Regions from separate parts of the Mesobacillus subterraneus genome, predicted to be linked through region 1. Evidence: a T-box and tRNA genes for the amino acid it is inferred to sense, from the RefSeq annotation. Region 1 holds a T-box; the other holds one or more tRNA genes.

Region 1 (10,099 bases):
ACTTTAGATAAAATCGTACCGAGCGTCAAAATGAACGTCCCTCTTAAAAGCTTCGATGACATAGAATCCCTACTTTTCAATCTATAAATTAAAAAACAGATTACAAACTTGTATTTTACCATAACACAAACAGACATTATGATATTTATCAATGGATGCAGATATTTCCTGCATTCCCGCTTCAGATATTTCCTGCATCCCTTAGTTTACTCCTTCTCCAGCCTGACTGCCAGTTTTCCGGCCAGGAATTAATAAACGGCTGTTTGAGAAACCTCATTCGAGGCAATGTTTTTAATGAAGAGATGGATTATAATAATAAAAGTGCTTAATTGCATCTAAAAAGTAATACGAAAAGTTGGTGAAGCAATGAAATACGATGTAATCGTCCTTGGCGGCGGTCCGTCTGGCTTGATGGCCGCGATTGCTGCTGGTGAGCAGGGGGCAAAGGTGCTGCTGATCGATAAAGGAGACAAGCTTGGCCGAAAGCTGGCAATCTCCGGTGGCGGCCGCTGTAATGTGACCAATCGTCTTCCAGTGGAAGAGATCATTAAACATATACCCGGAAATGGACGGTTCTTATACAGCGCACTGTCGATTTTTAGCAATGAAGATATCATTTCTTTTTTCGAAGGGCTTGGAATTCAGCTCAAAGAAGAAGATCATGGCCGGATGTTCCCGGTCACTGACAAAGCCCAGTCCGTTGTTGACGCCCTTTTATCAAAGCTTAAGGAATTAAAAGTGGAAATCAAAACGAACACCCCTGTTGCCGATGTCCACTACAAAAATGGCAAGGTAGAGTCTGTCGAATTGAAAAATGGTGATTTGATTTTTGCAGACAGCGTCATCATTGCCGTCGGTGGTAAATCAGTTCCCCATACAGGTTCCACTGGCGATGGGTATGCATGGGCTGAAAAAGCAGGACATACAATCACAACATTATTCCCGACTGAAGTGCCGTTGAAGTCCTCTGAATCTTTTATAAAAGAAAAAGTTCTGCAGGGACTTTCATTAAGAGGGGTAGGGCTCAGCGTCCTAAATCCAAAAGGGAAAGCGCTGATTACGCATAAAATGGATATGATTTTTACACACATTGGTGTCAGTGGGACTGCGGTTCTTCGCTGCAGCCAGTTCGTCGTCAAAGCGATGCAGAAATGGGATTTGAAAGAAGTCGTCATGTCCCTGGACGCCCTTCCTGACATAAAGGAAGAAGAAGTGTTCCAGGAAATCAATAAGTTGATAAAAGCGGAGCCAAAAAAAGCGGTGAAGAATTTATTGAAGGGTCTTCTGCCCGAACGGTACCTACTGTTCCTGCTTGAGCTGAATGAGATAGACCCGGCGATGCAGGGCGGACAGCTAGGCCATGAGAAAATAAGAAGCTTCACCAAATCAGCAAAGCAATTTGAGTTCAAAGTGAACGGTACCCTTCCGCTTGATAAAGCATTTGTAACCGGAGGCGGCGTATCAGTCAAAGAAGTCGAACCGCAAACAATGGCATCCAAGAAAGCAGAAGGACTTTACTTTTGCGGTGAAATCCTGGATATCCACGGATATACCGGGGGATATAACATCACCTCAGCCCTGGTAACCGGACGGCTTGCGGGAAGCAATGCAGCTGAGTTTGCCCTAGAGAAATAGATTCCTTTACTTAGTGTCTGTCACTACCATGTGACGGACACTTTTTCTGGTTTTCCCCTGATTTCTGTCGGTCATGGTCTTGATGACGGACATTTTTTCTGATTTCACGATGATTTCTGTCCGTCATGGACTTTATGACGGACACTTTTTCTGATTACACGATGATTTCTATCCGTCATAGCCTTGATGACGGACACTTTTTCCGTTTCATCGTCTATTTTTGTCCGTCATAGCCTTGATGACGGACACTTTTATCATTTTCTCGTCCATTTCTGTCCGTCATGACCTTGATGACGGACACTTTTTCTCGTTTCCGGCTTATTTCTGTCCGTCATAGCCTTGATGACGGACACTCTTATCGTTTTCTCGTCCATTTCTGTCCGTCATAGCCTTGATGACGGACACTTTTATCATTTTCTCGTCCATTTCTGTCCGTCATGACCTTGATGTCGAACACTTTTTCTCGTTTCCGGCTAATTGCTATCCGTCATTCTAAAAAGAAACAGAGCCCGAGTAAATACTCAGGCTCTGTAAACTACCATGGCTGAAAAACAATATATCTGCTCTTCGTCCATTTCTTCAGGAATGACCGCGACATTATATTTAATGTCCAAAAGCTTTTTCTCATCGAGCTTTTCTAGAAACCGGTTCATTTCCTGCTCAAGGTCTTTTTCATGTTCGTGATCAAATACTCTGACCTGGATCAAGGGAAGTCATCCTTCCTTTTTTACATCCATTCTGGCCATGTTTTCAGAATTTTATAATTATAGGCGTTTTGTTTCTCCGCCCCAGCTCATCATGCCGCCAACCATGTTGCGGACTTTGTAGCCTTGCTCGTTCATGTAGTGGCAAACGTTGCCGCTGCGTGCGCTTGAACGGCAGATGAAGATATATTCTTTGTCTTTGTCGAATTCGTTCATTCTTTCAGGAATTTCTCCCATTGGCACATGCTTAGCTCCTGGGATCATTCCGGATTCAACCTCGTCATGTTCACGTACGTCAACCATTTCTGGCTTTTCGCCAGCTTCCAGCTTCTTTTGAAGTTCTTCAGGTGAGATTGTTTCAATTTTATTCATGAGTCATTTCCTCCAATATTTAGTAAAATTAATCCTATTATAAGGATACAATACCTTAGTGTATTTTCCCCTATTTATTATATAAAAACCCATTTGAAATTACAAAAAATAAACCTATCGGGGTATTTAACGATAGAAAACTAAGGGTCGCCAATAAACGACCCTTAAAAGATTAAATCTTAGTTTGCTACTATGTTAACTAACTTTCCTGGTACTGCAATTACCTTGCGAACGGTTTTTCCGTCGATTTGTTCCTTGACAGCATCATCGCCCATCGCGATTTGCTCAAGGGTTTCCCTGTTTGCATCTGCAGGTACCATCATTTTCGCTTTGATTTTACCGTTTACCTGGACAACGATTTCGACTTCGTCGTCAACAAGCTTGGCTTCATCGTAAGCCGGCCAAGCTGCATATGTGATTGACTCACCATTGCCAAGCTTTGTCCAAAGCTCTTCAGCTATATGCGGCGTAATCGGCGCCAGCATTTTTACAAAGCCTTCAACGTATGCTTTTGGAAGCTCTTCTGCCTTATACGCTTCATTGATGAAGACCATCATTTGTGAAATCGCAGTGTTGAAGCGAAGTCCTTCGTAGTCTTCGGTCACCTTTTTAACCGTCTGATGGTAGACCTTCTCCAGGTTCGTGCTTTCAACATCCTTGATTTTGTCGCTCAAGCTGCCGTTTTCATTGACAAGCAGGCGCCAGATGCGGTCTAAGAAACGGCGTGAACCGTCCAGACCATTTGTAGACCATGCGATGGATGCTTCAAGCGGTCCCATGAACATTTCGTAAAGGCGTAGCGTATCTGCACCATGGCTTTCAACGATTTCATCTGGGTTAACGACATTGCCTTTTGATTTACTCATCTTTTCGTTATTTTCACCAAGAATCATACCCTGGTTGAAAAGCTTTTGGAAAGGCTCCTTCGTGTGGACAACTCCTATATCGTAAAGGACCTTGTGCCAGAAACGAGCATATAGCAAGTGCAATACCGCGTGTTCCGCTCCGCCGATATAAATATCAACCGGAAGCCACTGCTTTAATTTTTCCTTATCAGCAAGTGCCTGGTCGTTCTTTGGATCGATATAGCGCAGATAGTACCAGCAGCTGCCACCCCACTGCGGCATTGTATTCGTTTCCCTGCGGCCTTTTTTGCCTGTTTCAGGGTCGACAACATTCACCCAGTCATCGATATTGGCAAGTGGAGACTCGCCTGTGCCAGAAGGCTTGATATCCTTCGTTTTAGGAAGAACTAAAGGCAACTGGTCTTCTGGAACTGCTGACATTGTTCCATCTTCCCAGTGGATGATTGGAATTGGCTCACCCCAGTATCGCTGGCGACTGAACAGCCAATCGCGAAGGCGGTAAGTGACCTTCTTCGTGCCAATGCCTTTTTCCTCAAGCCATGCGATCATCTTGCTGATGCCATCTTCCTTGTTCATGCCGTTAAGGAATTCAGAGTTAACGTGTTCGCCATCGCCTGTGTAAGCTTCTTTTTCGATGTTTCCGCCGGCTACGACTTCCTTGATCTCCAGATCGAACTTTTTCGCAAACTCATAGTCGCGCTCATCATGGCCAGGTACCGCCATGATTGCACCTGTTCCATATGAAGCAAGAACATAGTCGGCAATCCAGATTGGCATTTTTTCGCCGTTAGCCGGATTGGTCGCATAAGCGCCAGTGAAGACGCCTGTTTTGTCCTTTGAAAGGTCCGTACGCTCAAGATCACTCTTACTCTTGATTTCATCGATATATTTTTCAACTGCATCCTTCTGCACGGCTGTCGTGATTGTATCAACAAGCTGGTGTTCTGGTGCAAGCACCGCATAAGTTGCGCCGAACAATGTATCCGGACGAGTCGTGAACACGGTGAACGTTCCGTCATGCCCTTCAATTTTGAAAGTGATTTCCGCTCCTTCTGAACGGCCGATCCAGTTGCGCTGCATATCCTTCAAGCTTTCCGGCCAATCAAGTAAATCCAAATCTTCAAGAAGACGATCTGCGTAGGCAGTGATTTTAAGCATCCACTGTCTCATCGGCCGGCGCTCAACTGGGTGGTCGCCGCGCTCACTTTTTCCATCGATTACTTCTTCATTCGCTAAAACAGTTCCAAGTGCCGGACACCAGTTAACTGCAACTTCATCAATGTAGGCAAGGTCTTTTTCATAAAGCTTAAGGAAAATCCATTGCGTCCACTTGTAATACTCTGGGTCAGTCGTGTTGACTTCTCGATCCCAGTCGTATGAAAAACCTAATGCCTTAATCTGGCGGCGGAACGTGTTGATGTTATGCTCCGTGAACTCTGCAGGGTCATTCCCTGTATCCAATGCATACTGCTCAGCAGGAAGGCCGAAAGCATCCCAGCCCATTGGATGAAGGACGTTGAAGCCCTGCATCCTTTTCATGCGGGAAAGGATATCAGTCGCTGTGTAACCTTCCGGGTGGCCAACGTGAAGGCCTGCTCCCGATGGATACGGGAACATATCAAGCGCGTAAAACTTCTCTTTCCCTTTATCTTCAGTTGTTTTGAACGTTTTGTTTTGTTCCCAATGTGCTTGCCATTTTTTCTCGATTTCCTGATGGTTAAAACTCATCGTTTTGTCCTCCTGTTTGGTTTCGCTTTATTTTTAGTGGCTGGGTTTTCTTTTTTAAAAAAAATAAAAAAATCCCGTCCCTGTAAAAGGGACGAGAGGTTATGTATGATCTCCCGCGGTACCACCCAAATTAGTGTGTAACACTCGCTTCATTCATCCTTAACGCGGAAAACGGCAAACGCTACTAAAAAATTCGCGCCTGCGACTCAAAGGCGAGTTCATGATGGATCCCGTCTGGCTTGCACCAACCGCCAGCTCTCTACATCAGGCTTTGCATCACTACTACTCCTTGTCGAAGTCTTTCGTTATGAATATAGAGTTATTGTAATAAAATTCCCCTGCAGATGCAAGCGGGGATGAAATAAATGATGATAGAGAGTATTATATGATGGTTTCTGCTGCTCGTGCAGGCTTTTTCCTATGGCCAGCAGCCAGAAACCATCGGTCTTGAAAAGTAGCCCATCTGTAAAAATCCAGAAGTCCGTTATCGATTACTTAGTTTGTGCTGCCTCCAAAAGCAGATCAACAATATGCACGCCTCTCATTTTGTCAGGAAGTCCTTCACGTTCAATCCCGAGCTTCATTTGAAGAAGACAGCCTGGATTAGCGGTAACAATTGTCGTTGCATGGGTAGCCTTTGCCTGTACCATTTTTGAATCAAGGAGCTGCATTGACATTTCACTCTCGACAATATTATAGATTCCTGCTGAACCACAGCAGCTGTCAGCATTCTGCATTTCCTGGTATTGAATCCCCTTGATGGACTGCAGCAAGATCCTCGGTGCTGAAGCTGTTTTCATGACATTGCGAAGATGGCATGAATCCTGATAGGTAATGATTTGATGCGGCAGTTCGAGGCTCACTTTTTCATGAAAGCCGACTTCGACCAAAATTTGCGAGATATCCATGATTTTATCAGCAAATTCCTGGGCCCCGTCCCTTCCATTCCGAATCATCTTTAAGCAAATGATCATAATCAATTAAAAAAGCCCCGCAGCCCCCTGCATTGGTGATGATGAAATCGACTCCGGAATCTTCAAAGGCTTTAATATTCCTGCGGGCAAGTGCTTTCGCATCTTCCTTTTCACCACTATGTCCATGAAGCGCTCCACAGCAGGCCTGTTCCTTCGGGAATGACAATTTCACAGCCTGCAAGCTGCAAAAGCTTCATCGTTGCATTGTTTGTTTCCAGAAACATTGTATCCATCAGGCAGCCGCTAAAGAATGCGACCTTATGCGTCTTCATGCCAATGGGTCCAAGGTGCTCCGGACGATTTTTCATTTCCTTCATTGTCGGGACCTTTGGAAGGACCTTTTCCATCGTGGCAATTGACTCTGGAAAGAGCTTCATCACACCTGTTCCACGCGCCAACTTTTGGAGGCCAGAACGTTGATAAAATCCTATCAGTCCAGTCAGTCCCCTCATTCGCTCCTGATGCGGGAAAAGCCCTTTGAAGACTGCATTTCTGACCACTTTTACCGGCATTGAAAACTTCTTGTTTTGATTGACAATATCACGGGAATCTTCGAGAAGATGGTCATAGTTCACTCCTGATGGGCAGACCGGTTCACATGCACGGCAGCCAAGGCAAAGGTCAAGTGACCGTTCAAAATCCTCATCCGGTTCAATAATCCCATCGACGACCGCCTTCATCAAAGCGATTCGGCCCCGAGGTGAATGTGATTCCTGATAGCCCGATTCGATATAAGTCGGACATGTCGGCAGGCAGAACCCGCAGCGCATGCAGTTCAGTAGTTCGTTCTGGTCCATCTTTTCCTGGAATTCTGTCTGGATCCTCTGCTGTTCTTGAGCTGTTGTCATTTTGAAACCACCACCCGTTTTCTGCTGTCCTTCGCGAAAACCTTACCAGGATTCATGATATTGTTTGGGTCAAGGGCCATTTTCACTGCCTTCATAGCGGCAATTCCTGCTTCTCCTAATTTCAACTCCAGGTATGGTGCCTTCATGACGCCGACGCCGTGTTCACCCGTAATCGTGCCGCCGAATTCAATCGCCTTTTCAAAGATTTCGGCAAATGCCTTCTCGACTCTTTCCATTTCTTCATGATTACGAGAATCCGTCGGACATGTAGGATGAAGGTTTCCATCTCCTGCATGGCCAAAGGTACAGATATTCAAGTCATACTTATTTCCAATTTCGTTGATAGCATTGACCATTCTCGCAATCTCAGATCTCGGAACTGTTGCATCCTCCAATATTGTCGTCGGCGCTAACCGCGCCAGTGCAGACAATGCACTTCTGCGCGCAGTCCTAAGTGCTTCTGCCTCAGCTTCTGTTTGTGCTACCTGCACAGATACAGCCTTTTCTTCTTTACAAACCTCAGCAATCCTGGTCATATCACGCTCAACGACTTCCAGAGGACCATCCTGTTCAATTAATAGCACGGCTTTGACATCTGTTGGCAGCCCGATTTTCGCAAAATCTTCTACTACCCTCAAAGTCGGCTGGTCAAGGAATTCAAGCGTAGCCGGAATGATTTTGCTCGAGATAATCTTGGAAACCGATTTAGCTGCTGCTTCGAGATCCTGATATAAAGCAAGCATTGTTTGTTTTGTTTCCGGAATCGGAATCAGCTTAAGTGTAGCTTCAGTAATGATGCCGAGTGTCCCCTCCGAGCCAACCAACAGCCTGGTAAAGTCATATCCAGCAACGTCCTTGGTCAATTTCCCTCCTGTGGTGATGATGTCTCCGTTTGGCATCACTGCCTCAAGCCCCATCACATAATCCCTTGTCACTCCATATTTCAATCCACGGAGCCCGCCGGAGTTTTCATTAATATTGCCCCCGATGGTCGAAATTTTCATCGAACTTGGATCCGGTGGGTAAAACAAGCCTTTTGATTCAACCATGTGAATCAAATCAAGAGTTACCACTCCAGGCTGCACAGTAGCAGTAAGATTCTCTTCATCCACCTCAAGAATTTTGTTCATATGTTTGAAAAGAAGTACGATCCCGCCTTCTGTTGGACAAGTGCCTGCACATAGGTTCGTTCCTGATCCACGTGGGACAATGGGAATATTAAATTCATTACAGATTTTCACAATTTGTGAAATTTCCTGTTTGTTTCTCGGACTTACAACTGCATCCGGCATTGATTGAAAGTTAGGTGTTGCATCATATGAATAGACTAGTCTCCCCGTTTTTGAGTCAACAAAATTAGCAGCAGTTACAATTGAAATTATTTTTTCTTTCGCTATATTTGGAAGCATGAACGTTCCCCCTTCGTTAGTTACAATAAGCCAGCCATTGAATGCGAAACAGTTTTTCAATGTTTCTATTCTCAGTTGTTTACAAGAGAAAATCTTTTATCAATAAACTATTCTCCCAAAAACATTCCACTTGGTAATCGCTTACAATAAGTTGTATGGTCATCAGATGACCATACCTTAGATTATAGGATGAACAATGCGGTAATTTCAATCTATTTTTACTTTCACCCAAATTAATATTGGTTCCTTTAAATGAAATTCCGCTTCTAAAAGTCCAGAAACTTATAGAAGTGTGATAAAAATTGTATAATGAAAGCTAAGAGAATGAACTTTGGAGGATTTACTTTGCAATATAATAGAATTAAACCTAAAAAGATCTATGAAGAAGTTGCGGAGGCAATCCATAACATGATCAGTTCAGGTCAACTTAAGCCTGGCGATAAACTCGATTCTGTCCAACAGCTGGCGGAGAATTTCCAGGTAGGGAGATCTGCCATAAGGGAAGCATTGACTGCATTGAGAGCAATGGGACTCATTGAAATCAGGCAGGGTGAAGGCACATATGTGAAGCAATTCGAGTCTGAGCAAATCAGTTTCCCTTTATCGACAGCCATCCTGATGAATGCACAGGATACAGCTAACCTCTTGGAAGTGAGGAAAATCCTTGAGACTGGGACTGTCTTTTCCGCTGCAAAGAAGAGGACCGAAGACCAGCTGCAGAAAATAGAAGAAGCGCTAGAGGAAATGAAGCTTGCAAGTGGGAATGAGGAGCTTGGTGAAAAGGCTGATTTACAGTTCCATATAGCCATTGCTGAAAGCTCGCATAATCCATTATTGATCAGCTTGATGAACCATGTTTCCGGCCTGATGGGAGAAACAATGAGGGAAACCCGACGGCTTTGGCTCTATTCAAAACAAACGACAACAGATCGCCTCTATGAGGAACACTATGCTATTTATCAAGCGATAAAAGAACAGAATGCAGAAGAAGCAAGACGAGTGATGCTCAGCCATATCGAGAACGTCGAAATTATTCTCCATAAGTATTTGAACCAAACTAAAAATTAGAGTTCCAATCATATAAATCTAAAGCTGGCTTCCGAAAAATAGGAAACCAGCTTTTTTGATTATTGAATCGTATAACCTCCGTCAATGACTGCCGCCTGGCCAGTGATTCCTATTGCAGCATCACTGGCCAGGTATAAAACATAACTGGCAATTTCCTCGACAGCCAGCAGGCGTCTCTGCGGTACGAGCGGAAAAATGACCTCCTCTAGCACTTTTTCAAGTGGGATATTCCTGGTCTCCGCCAGGCTAGATAGCTGATTGCGGACTAACGGTGTATCGACATATCCCGGGCAGACGGCGTTGACGGTGATTCCGTGCTCTGCGGTTTCAAGTGCAGCCACCTTCGTCAATCCAATGACTCCGTGCTTGGCGCTGTTATATGCTGCCTTGCCAGCAAAACCGACTAGCCCATTGATCGACGCCATGTTGATTACCCGACCCATACCTTGCTTTTTCATGACCGGCAGTACATGTTTCAACGCTACAAACGGGGCT
Region 2 (10,099 bases), 870 kb from region 1:
ATTTAATCCACGCTTCTGTCCGTTTTCCTTCTTCCCATTTGCTATTATTTTGTTTGGCAATTATCCCTTCACCATCGTAGATGATCACTTTTTCCCATAAATCTTTCAAATCAGTTTCACTTGGGACAAGCTGGACCAAGTCATGGTTTTGCTGGTTTGGACTGAGTGGCAGTCCAAGCTCGGAAAACATGGATTGAAGCTTTAGCCTCCGATCTTGATACCTTTCAGATGCAATGTTTTTGCCTCTTATTTTCAAAAGGTCAAAAACCATCAGCCGGCATGGATTCCTTTCAGCTTCGAATTTGATTTTCTCCCTGGACCGCATTCTTCCCCTAATCTGAATCGCTCCGAAATTAGCTTTATAAGGGTTCTCAAGATAAACAAGTTCAGCGTCCAATGTCAAAGGCAAATAGGGCTGGAACTTTGCTTTAAGAGTGTCCAGGAACTCCGATAATTCCGGAAAAAGAGGTAATAGGGGTTTGCCATTGCGGCTTGTCAGTTCAATCTCTGTATCCCATTTCAACAAGGCTCGAAAGCCATCGAATTTTATCTCATATCGCCATTCTTCCCCTTGTGGAGTCTCAAATGAAAGTGTAGGGAGCATAGGTTTTAACATGTTCAGCATCCTTTCACACAAGTGCTATTTATATTGTTCCTTATCGGCTGCATACTAGTACGCTGGGAAATGTTTTAATGCATGATAAGACAGTTATTAAGCAAATTAGTATTAAAACGAGAAGGTGGAGAATCTAATGCATACTATTTGGAAGGGAAGCATCAGCTTTGGACTTGTCAATATCCCAATTAAGCTTCATGCTGCGACTGAGGATCGGGACATCAAGCTGAGAACTCTTCATAAAGAGTGCCACTCGCCAATAAAATATGAGAAAACTTGCCCCGTGTGTGATGTAGAAGTGAAAAATGAAGACATCGTCAAAGCTTACGAATACACTAAAGGTAAGTTTGTTGTCCTTGAGGATGAGGATCTTGAAGCTTTAAGGAAAGAAAATGAAGATAAAGCAGTGGAAATAATCGACTTCGTTAAGATCAATGAAATCGACCCAATTTATTTTCAGCGAAGCTATTTCATGTCTCCGAATGAGGGTGGAGGAAAAGCCTATTCTCTGCTAAGGAAGGCTCTGGAAGAATCGCAGAAGGTCGGGATTGCAAAAATAATCATTCGGGCAAAAGAGCAGCTAGCAGTAGTAAGAGTTTATAATAATACGCTCGTCATGGAGACCATTCATTTTCCTGATGAAGTAAGGAACACGGTAGATGTTCCGAATGTACCAGAAGAAGATAAAGTAACAGGAAAAGAACTGGAAACGGCCATCATGCTGATTGATCAGCTGACAACGGAGTTTGCACCAGATAAATACAAGGATGATTATCGGACTGCATTATTAGAGCTTATTGAAGCGAAACGGACAGGAAAAGAAATGGTCACTCCTGCTGAAAAAGAGCCAGTTTCCAATGTAACAGACCTTATGGCAGCACTGCAGGCTTCTATCGACCGTACCAAACCAGAAAAGAACAAAGAAAAAGCTCCATCAAAGAAGAAAAAGACTGGAGCAAAACCAAAGGCAAAAGAGAAAAAACAGGCTTAAACAATCAAGTGCAATAGTACAGCCGGCCATGACTATGTGGCCGGTTTTTGATTGTGAAATTTTTGAAGGAGATTCATGGACTTAAGAAGAATACTTTTACAGATAAGGGGGGATTTCTGATGAGAAAAGTACTTGTACTTGGGGGGACCCAGTATTTTGGAAAAAAACTGGTACGAAAGCTTATAGACAATGGAGATGAAGTGACAGTAGCCACGAGAGGAACAAAAAGTGATCCTTTTGGTGATGATGTAAAACGGCTGATCATTGATCGCGAAAAGAAAGAGTCCATGGCTGCAGCCTTCGATGGGCAGTCTTGGGACCTGGTGTATGATCAATCCTGTTTTTCGCCAATGGAGGCCAGGGATACGTCAGAGGCACTAGAGGGGAAGGCGGACCGCTATATTTTCACCTCTACGCAAGCGGTTTATGACTTTGGCACACTGCATGCTGAAGCTAATTTTATTGCAAATACATATCCCGTTGAATACAAAAACCGGAAGGAATACGTTGGATATGAAGGTTATAAAGAGGCGAAAAGAGCTTCTGAAGCGGTGTTCCATCAACTTGGTTATTTTGAAGTTGCTTCTGTCCGGTTTCCGATCGTTGTTTCAGAAGATGATTACACGGAACGCCTGAAGTTTCATGTAGATAAAATCCTTTCAGGACAACCAATAGGTATTCCGAATCCTGACTTGCGTTATAGCTTCATTCACGCTGAAGAAGCGGCTGATTTCTTGTTGGAAATCGGAAATTCAAAATTTGTGGGGGCAATTAATCCCGGCTCGGCAGGGGATATTAGTTTAGGAGAATTGGTTGATAAGATTACCTTGCTGACAAATCAAAAAGCGATTGTGGAAAATAGCATAGAAAGCGGCACCGTCTCCCCGTTTGCATTGCCTGGCTCCTGGTCAATCGACACATCACTAGCATCAGGGCTAGGCTTTAGATTTACCGAACTAAATCAATTGTTCGATCAATTAATACAATTTTATATTCAAAAGAGTGACTCGAATTAATACAATCCAGGTGCGAAGGTTCAATTTGCACCTGGGTTTTCTTTGTTCTGCCTTCATCGTCGTTATGCCCTCCCTGCATTCTAACTGTAGCCTTTTTTATTCCAGATAGCTTCAAAATGCTGGATTTTACCTTCTCTGTCAGTCAGAGTAATTGATCCGTAAAGCATGAGGGAATGAGCCCAAAATTTTCAGTGTGAATGAGTTCGGTGTTAAAACTGTATAAGGACAATCATGCCTATGGTAAAATAGGGAATCAGCAACCGGTTTAATGAAATAAAGTATGTTGGAGTTTATAGATTTTGTAGGTTAAGACTTCTGATCGCAACTTTTTGAATTACAGATTCCTATTCATTGCTTCTCATCGTTAATTTAATAGAACTTTATGGAAGAACCGGAAGTTGAACGGAAGTAATAAAAGGTTTTTTGTGATGGCTGTCAAATAATATTAAGACTAGATTTATTCGCGGTGTAAGAACGATAAGTTTTTAACGGGGGGCAGCCAGATGGAAAAGAAAAGAAAATGGAAACTTATGATTTTACCTGCAAGTCTGTTTTTACTGGCTTTTGGTTTATATGCTGGTTATACAATGTGGGAGCAAGGGAATCTTCAAGGTGTCAAAGGCAATAGCGACTCAAGCAACCTTAAAAACGGAGGTCAGACTGTTGCTGTATTCCAGGAAGAGTCTGAACATGAAAACTACTCAACAGTAGGAAGTTTCATTCATGAATTCCATATTAAATATAATGATACTCTTGGTTGGGGAAGAATAGATTCTGTTGAGTGGGAGGAACAGAGGGAGATAGCTTCAGAAATCATAGCTGTCCTGGCAACTGTCAAAACAGACAACACTGCCCTCCAGGCTGATTTTGATACCATCTCCAATTACTCTAGAACCATTGAAGAGGGAAATAAAGATAAGAAGATATTACTACAGCTTCACCGATATTTTCATGATCTTGATATTGAATTCAACAGTTATAATAAGACAAATGATTATTTCAATGTGACAAAATATAAAGATCCTGAGAATGGTTAATCCATTCCCGCCAGGGTAACATAACAGAGAATAGCAGGCGAAGGGAGTGGGTTCAGCTGTGAAAATCGTGGTCATTTCTGACACTCATATGCCGAAAAAAGCTCGGCACTTACCAGATAGGCTGCTCACTGATTTAGAAGATTGTGATTACATAATACATGCTGGGGATTGGCAGACTATGGAGCTATATAAAGAGCTTCAACAGTTTGGACCGGTTATTGGAGTTGCCGGAAATGTGGATGGTCCTGAACTTAACAGTCTGCTCAAAACAAAAGAAATATTAAGAGCTGGCGATTTTCTTATAGGGATTGTCCACGGACACGGCACCGGGAACACTACTGAAAAAAGGGCATTAGAATCATTCAAGGATGACATGGTCGATTGTATTGTATATGGTCATTCTCATATACCTGTCCTAAAGGAAATCAATGGTGTAATAGTTTTTAATCCGGGCTCCCCGACTGATAAAAGAAGACAGCAGGAATTCTCTTATGGTATTCTGACAGTCGGGGAAGATCTCAGGGCAGAGCATATTTTTTTAAAGAGAAAAATTGAAATCGACATAGGCAAATTATAGACAGGAGTGTTATTCAATGATAAAAACCTTTGAAGTGAAATTTCACGCAGAAGACCAGGTGGAAACAATGAAGGTCCAGAAATTGAGCAGTGAGGATTATGACCAGGCTACTGAAGGCGGAACACGCCATTTATTTGATTTAAATACGAATATAGGTTTTTTTGTCTTTTTTGATGCAGAAGATAAAGATGGCAAAGAATATTATTTGATGCTTCAATATGAGGACCAGAACGAGGAGCCAACGAATTGCTACGGCTTCGAACTGAAGGACTTCTATGAATTTTCCGCATTATATTTGAATGATCTGGAATTTACTGAAGAACTTAACGAAGAAGAGGGAGAACTCGGCCCTGTTCAACACCTTGCCCATCTCCTTTATCATATTATTGAGGAAGGTAAGACAATAGAGGTATAATGAAAAATTAAAAAGAGCAGATTTCTGCTCTTTTTACTTTGTTTCCTCATTTGTTTCATCTTCGGCGGGCAAGTTTTCAGCGCAATACTGTTTTACTTGTACCACTTCTTCATCCTCAAGCTCAAAATCGAGAACTTTTTCTGTTTCCTGTTCGATGAAGTAGCTTTGCAGGATCCGTCTATCTTCTCCGTTTACGAGAAAAAGCACTTTCAAAAGCAGGCCATTTTCAGTAAAAAGCTCGTCCTCTTCGTCTACCTCAATATTTAAAAAGTATTCATATCTGTTCCCTGTAAGAAGCCCGAATGGATCTTCAAGTAGTTCGACAGTATGTCCAGTAATATTCATGTATGCTCATCCTTTTAATTTTGTCACCTCTATTATATATCGAAAACAACAATAACAATCAAGAAATTCGCCGCCGGGAGAAAGAATGCAGGATAGAGAACAGCTTTTAGGACTCAATGAAAACGGTGTGTATGCAGAAATTGAAACTGGGAACCTATCTCCTTTTATGTCCCATCCAGTGTTATTGTGACAGCTTTTCAGGATATGAGGTCAAAGCTGTCAAGAAACCGGTGTTATTGTGACAGCTTTTCTGGATTTAAGGTTAAAGCTGTCAAGAAACCGGTGTTATTGTGACAGCTTTTCTGGATTTAAGGTTAAAGCTGTCAAGAATCCAGTGTTATTGTGACAGCTTTTCAGGATATAAGGCTAAAGCTGTCAAGAATCCAGTGTTATTGTGACAGCTTTTCTGGATTTAAGGTTAAAGCTGTCAAGAATCCAGTGTTATTGTGACAGCTTTTCAGGATATAAGGCTAAAGCTGTCAAGAATCCAGTGTTATTGTGACAGCTTTTCAGGATATGAGGTCAAAGCTGTCAAGAATCCGGTGTTATTGTGACAGCTTTTCAAGGTTTGAGGTCAAAGCTGTCAAGAAACCGGTGTTATTGTGACAGCTTTTCAGGATTTAAGACCAAAGCTGTCAAGAATCTGGTGTTATTGTGACAGCTTTTCAAGGTTTGAGGTCAAAGCTGTCAAGAAACCGGTGTTATTGTGACAGCTTTTCAAGATATGAGGTCAAAGCTGTCAAAAATACAGTGTTATTGTGAAAGCTTTTCAGGATATTTTATGCCCGAGCACCAAAGCACTCTTTTTCAAAGGAAAAGCTTCAATGCCTGATAACCAAAAAACAGGGCAAAGCCAATCAATGAAAGTCCGGATATAAGGGAAATGAAGGTCAATAACCTTGTTGTCAGAAGCTTTCGGAAGCTGCTGGAAATAGCGGCTATAATGATATCCCAGAGAACAAGACCTAGAATGATGCCAAAACTGTAAATGACAAGTTCTCCGGTTTCATAGGAGGATGCGGTCTTGGCAAGGACAGACCCGTAAATTCCTAGCCAGAATAAAATTGTCAGAGGGTTGGAAATGGACATTATAAACCCTGATAAAAAAGATTTGAAACCGGAATTTTCACTTCGGTTATCCATGACGATTTTCCCCGAGTTCATGATTGTTTCTATTCCTGTATACATTAAGACAAAGAATCCAAACAACCAGAGAAAAGATTGCATGAACGGAGTCTCAAGGAAATTAACAACTCCAAGATAAACAGTCAGCATGTAGATAATATCTGCTGTCAGAGCTCCTAAGCCAAGCAGCCAGGCCTGGAAAAAGCCACTTTTGATTCCTTTATCCATCTGAGCAGCATTTACTGGCCCAATCGGGGCGGCTAGTGATAATCCAAGAAAAATATATCCTAAGAAGACATTCACTTATTAAATACCTCCAATAATCAAAGCGTAATGTGCTTGTACTATTTCTATTCAGACATCTGAAGGTGTACAACCTAAATTTGAATAAATTAAATCTTTTTAATGCGTAGTCTTAATAATTTTTGGAGTTAAAGAATATACTAGTAACTGTTGCGCAGGCACTACCGGTATGTCGCTTTTGGTAAAAATAAGAAAAGTGTGGTAAAATGGAATAGATATCAACTTTCGGATCATTCATTTATTATAAAAAGTTTCATTTGCCAGCTTTTTATAATAAATGAATTTTTTTATCAATCGAACGATGATAAGGTCTTTTCGAATTTTGTTGCTTGCACTTTTTCATGTGATCCTGTCATTCAGCTTGATTATATGCCAGAGGCTACTGATTCGGATTGGACCATACTAAACCTATAGGAGCGTGAGGAAATGGCATTTGGAAGAAAACCGCCTGAAGAGATCGTAACCGCTGAAACGAAAGTATGGGTATGTACTTCTGATGATTGCAACTGCTGGGTTCGCGACAACTTTAAAAGCAGCAATGTCCCCGCTTGCCCAATTTGTCAAAGTGATATGGAGCAGACAACTAAGGTTCTTGAAGTGGTTAATAACCATAGCCAGAATCTAATCGGATAATCATAAGCAAAAAACAGCCTGGGTGAATATCCAGGCTGTTTTGCATTTTTAGGTTTGTTTCTCTCAGGTTTGGGACTCTGATAAATAAGGGATTTTAGGAGTAAGTATGTCTGTTTACTTTTAATGAAGAAAGAAAAAAGTGCCTTTCCAAACAAAAAAAGTGCCCATTATATAGGCACCTTTTCTGTATGCGGATGAGAGGACTTGAACCTCCACGGTGTTGCCACCACTAGAACCTGAATCTAGCGCGTCTGCCGATTCCGCCACACCCGCGTATTTATATAAGAATTATAGCATAGAAACTACCAGAAACAATTGGAATTTTACTCTAGTTGCTTATGTTAATACAAATGAAAAATTGGACAAGTAGTTTTAGGAGTGGATTCTCAAACATACAATGTACAAAGTGATTGTTTGTTGGGGGACGAGGTCTTGAGTGTCAGTTTGCTAGTCAGTTATATCTTCCTTGGATTAACATTGGCAGCTCCGATTGGACCTGTAAATTCAGCCAGGTTGGATAAGGGGATCAAAAATGGATTCTGGCATGCCTGGATTGTAGGGACGGGTTCAATGATTGCAGATGCTATTTTTATGCTGTTAATCTATTTAGGTATTGTGAATTTTTTGGACATGCCTATTATCCAAATTTTCCTCTGGTTATTTGGAGGGTTCGTCCTGATCTACTCTGGAATTGATTGTATTGTAAAGGCGTATAACATTGATCTAGCTTTCAGTCGAGGAAAAGAATCGATGCTAAAATGTTTCCTTACTGGTTTTATTATGTCGATTAGCAGTCCTTTATCAATTATTTTCTGGCTAGGAATTTATGGTTCTGTACTGGCAAAAACGGCCAGCAATTATGGACGGACGGACCTGCTTATTTATAGCAGCATGATTTTCATCGACCTGGCAATGTGGGATATTTTCATAGCAGCGATAACGACTGGCTTCAGGAGATTTTTGAATTATAGCAGTTTGAGGGCTATATCAATATTGTCAGGTCTCTCTTTACTTGGTTTTGGCGTTTATTTTGGATACCAGGGTATCAAAGCGCTAGCACTTTAGGGATACTATTTGAAAAACCTCCATCAAGGAGGTTTTTTTATTTTTCCGACAACTATCATAAACGTTCATACTTTCATTATATTTGACTAAAAGTGATTGTTTTTGAAAGAAAATGATTGATTTTTGGAATCGGTTACATTATGATGATGATATGAAGTAAAGAGGAGGAATGGCTCATGTTAACACCTGAGCGCCACCAGCTCATCTTACAATTGATAAAAGACAAACCAATAGTGAAAATACAGGATATAGTTGATATCACTGAAGCTTCGGAATCGACCATTCGCCGCGACCTGACAATTCTTGAAGAGGGGAAGTTTCTTAAAAGAGTGCATGGCGGAGCTGCCAGATTAAGGGGGAAACTCCAGGAGCCAAGCATGGTTGAAAAATCTACCAAAAACCTTCAGGAAAAAAAACAAATCGCCCAATATGCAGCAAGCCTTGTGGAAGATGGTGACAGTATTTATCTTGATGCCGGGTCGACTGTTTTTGAAATGATCAGTTCTCTTCAAGTTAAAGATATTGTCGTGGTCACCAATGGTCTCATGCATCTACCGCAGCTGCTTGAAAGAAATATTGAAACATACGTGATAGGCGGATTTGTCAAGCCAAAAACGAATGCGATCATCGGAAGGGGAGCTCTGGCAAGCCTTGAACAGTATCGCTTTGACAAATGCTTCCTCGGAGTTAATGGAATCGATCCTCATTCAGGGTATACGACACCAGACCAGGAAGAAGCAATGATTAAGCAAAAAGCGATGTCTTTATCCCGGGAATCGTTTGTGCTTGCTGATGACAGTAAGTTCTCGGAGATCACGTTCGCGAAAATAGCAGACTTACATGAAGCATCGATCATCACCAATACAATTGATGAAGAACATAAAGGGCAATATACGAGCAAAACTTCAATAAAGGTTGTGACATCATGATATATACACTAACTCTTAATCCATCAGTCGATTACATCGTGGAAGCAGATGAAATTCAACTAGGCAGTTTGAATAGGAGTTCAAATGAAACAAAGCTACCCGGCGGCAAAGGAATAAATGTCTCAAGGGTATTGCGCTCCCTTGGAGTAGAAAGCAAGGCTACAGGATTTATTGGAGGCTTCACCGGCAGGTATGTCGAGGAGTTTCTAAACCGGGAAGGCGTGCAAACAAGATTTGTAAAAGTTGGCGGAGATACAAGGATCAACATTAAGCTAAAAGCCGGAACAGAAACAGAAATAAATGCCCGTGGTCCTGAGATTTCAACACTAGCAATAGAGTCATTGAAGGAGCAGATCATGCAGCTCGGAAATGGCGACTTTCTGATTCTTGCTGGAAGCATTCCTTCAAGCATGCCTGAATCCATCTATGAAGAAATTGTTCAGCTCTGCAAGAAGACTGGGGCGGAAGTAATTGTTGACGCAGAGGGCGACCTGCTTAAAAGCATTCTTGACTACAAGCCATTCCTGATCAAGCCTAATCATCATGAATTAGGTCAGTTTTTCAATAGAAAGATCACCAATGCTGACGATGCCATTTTTTATGGAAAAAAACTAGTTGATGCTGGTGCTAAAAATGTCATTGTGTCTTTGGCTGAAAATGGTGCGGTCTATATCAATGAAAATGATGCCTATAAAGCCGCTGTTCCGCAAGGTATAGTTAGAAGCTCAGTTGGTGCCGGGAATTCAATGGTTGCTGGTTTCATGGACCAGTATCTAAAAACTGGTGATCGAAAAGAAGCATTCCGCTATAGTGTTGCATCTGGCAGCGCAACTGCGTTTTCAATCGGACTATGTACACCTGATAAAGTTGAACAACTTCTTCAAGAAGTCAAAATATAAAGAAACTAATAAGGGGGAGAAAACATGAGAATTACAGAACTGCTGACTAGAGAGACGATTCTGTTATCCATAAGGGCTGCATCAAAGCCAGAAGCAGTGAATGAGCTTGTAGGAGTTCTGGAGCGGGCGGGGAAAATTACAGACCTCA

The links. A T-box is a leader RNA that pairs with one kind of tRNA and senses whether it is charged. The one in region 1 lies ahead of leuS (leucine--tRNA ligase), so its partner is inferred to be a tRNA-Leu.
Region 2: it has a tRNA-Leu gene. The T-box ahead of leuS (leucine--tRNA ligase) is inferred to sense a tRNA for this amino acid. The anticodon was not compared.

Annotation. Positions count from the first base shown of each region.
Region 1 is NZ_CP129019.1:654,917-665,015, reverse strand. Features, by position in the region: gene LC048_RS03340 (putative polysaccharide biosynthesis protein) at 1-62, opposite strand, end outside; gene LC048_RS03335 (BaiN/RdsA family NAD(P)/FAD-dependent oxidoreductase) at 367-1,635, shown strand; gene LC048_RS03330 (sporulation protein Cse60) at 2,157-2,342, opposite strand; gene LC048_RS03325 (rhodanese-like domain-containing protein) at 2,400-2,711, opposite strand; gene leuS (leucine--tRNA ligase) at 2,891-5,305, opposite strand; T-box leader at 5,390-5,610, opposite strand; partial or broken gene LC048_RS03315 ((Fe-S)-binding protein) at 5,797-7,127, opposite strand; gene glcD (glycolate oxidase subunit GlcD) at 7,124-8,536, opposite strand; gene LC048_RS03305 (FadR/GntR family transcriptional regulator) at 8,882-9,604, shown strand; gene LC048_RS03300 (3-hydroxybutyrate dehydrogenase) at 9,664-10,099, opposite strand, start outside.
Region 2 is NZ_CP129019.1:1,524,908-1,535,006, forward strand. Features, by position in the region: gene LC048_RS07785 (DNA ligase D) at 1-616, opposite strand, end outside; gene ku (non-homologous end joining protein Ku) at 753-1,607, shown strand; gene LC048_RS07795 (NAD-dependent epimerase/dehydratase family protein) at 1,727-2,623, shown strand; gene LC048_RS07800 (hypothetical protein) at 3,127-3,660, shown strand; gene LC048_RS07805 (metallophosphoesterase family protein) at 3,707-4,237, shown strand; gene LC048_RS07810 (cytosolic protein) at 4,257-4,652, shown strand; gene LC048_RS07815 (DUF6509 family protein) at 4,686-4,997, opposite strand; gene LC048_RS07820 (LysE family transporter) at 5,805-6,425, opposite strand; gene LC048_RS07825 (cold-shock protein) at 6,852-7,058, shown strand; tRNA gene LC048_RS07830 (tRNA-Leu) at 7,248-7,331, opposite strand; gene LC048_RS07835 (LysE family transporter) at 7,491-8,123, shown strand; gene LC048_RS07840 (DeoR/GlpR family DNA-binding transcription regulator) at 8,300-9,052, shown strand; gene pfkB (1-phosphofructokinase) at 9,049-9,951, shown strand; partial or broken gene LC048_RS07850 (PTS fructose transporter subunit IIABC) at 9,976-10,099, shown strand, end outside.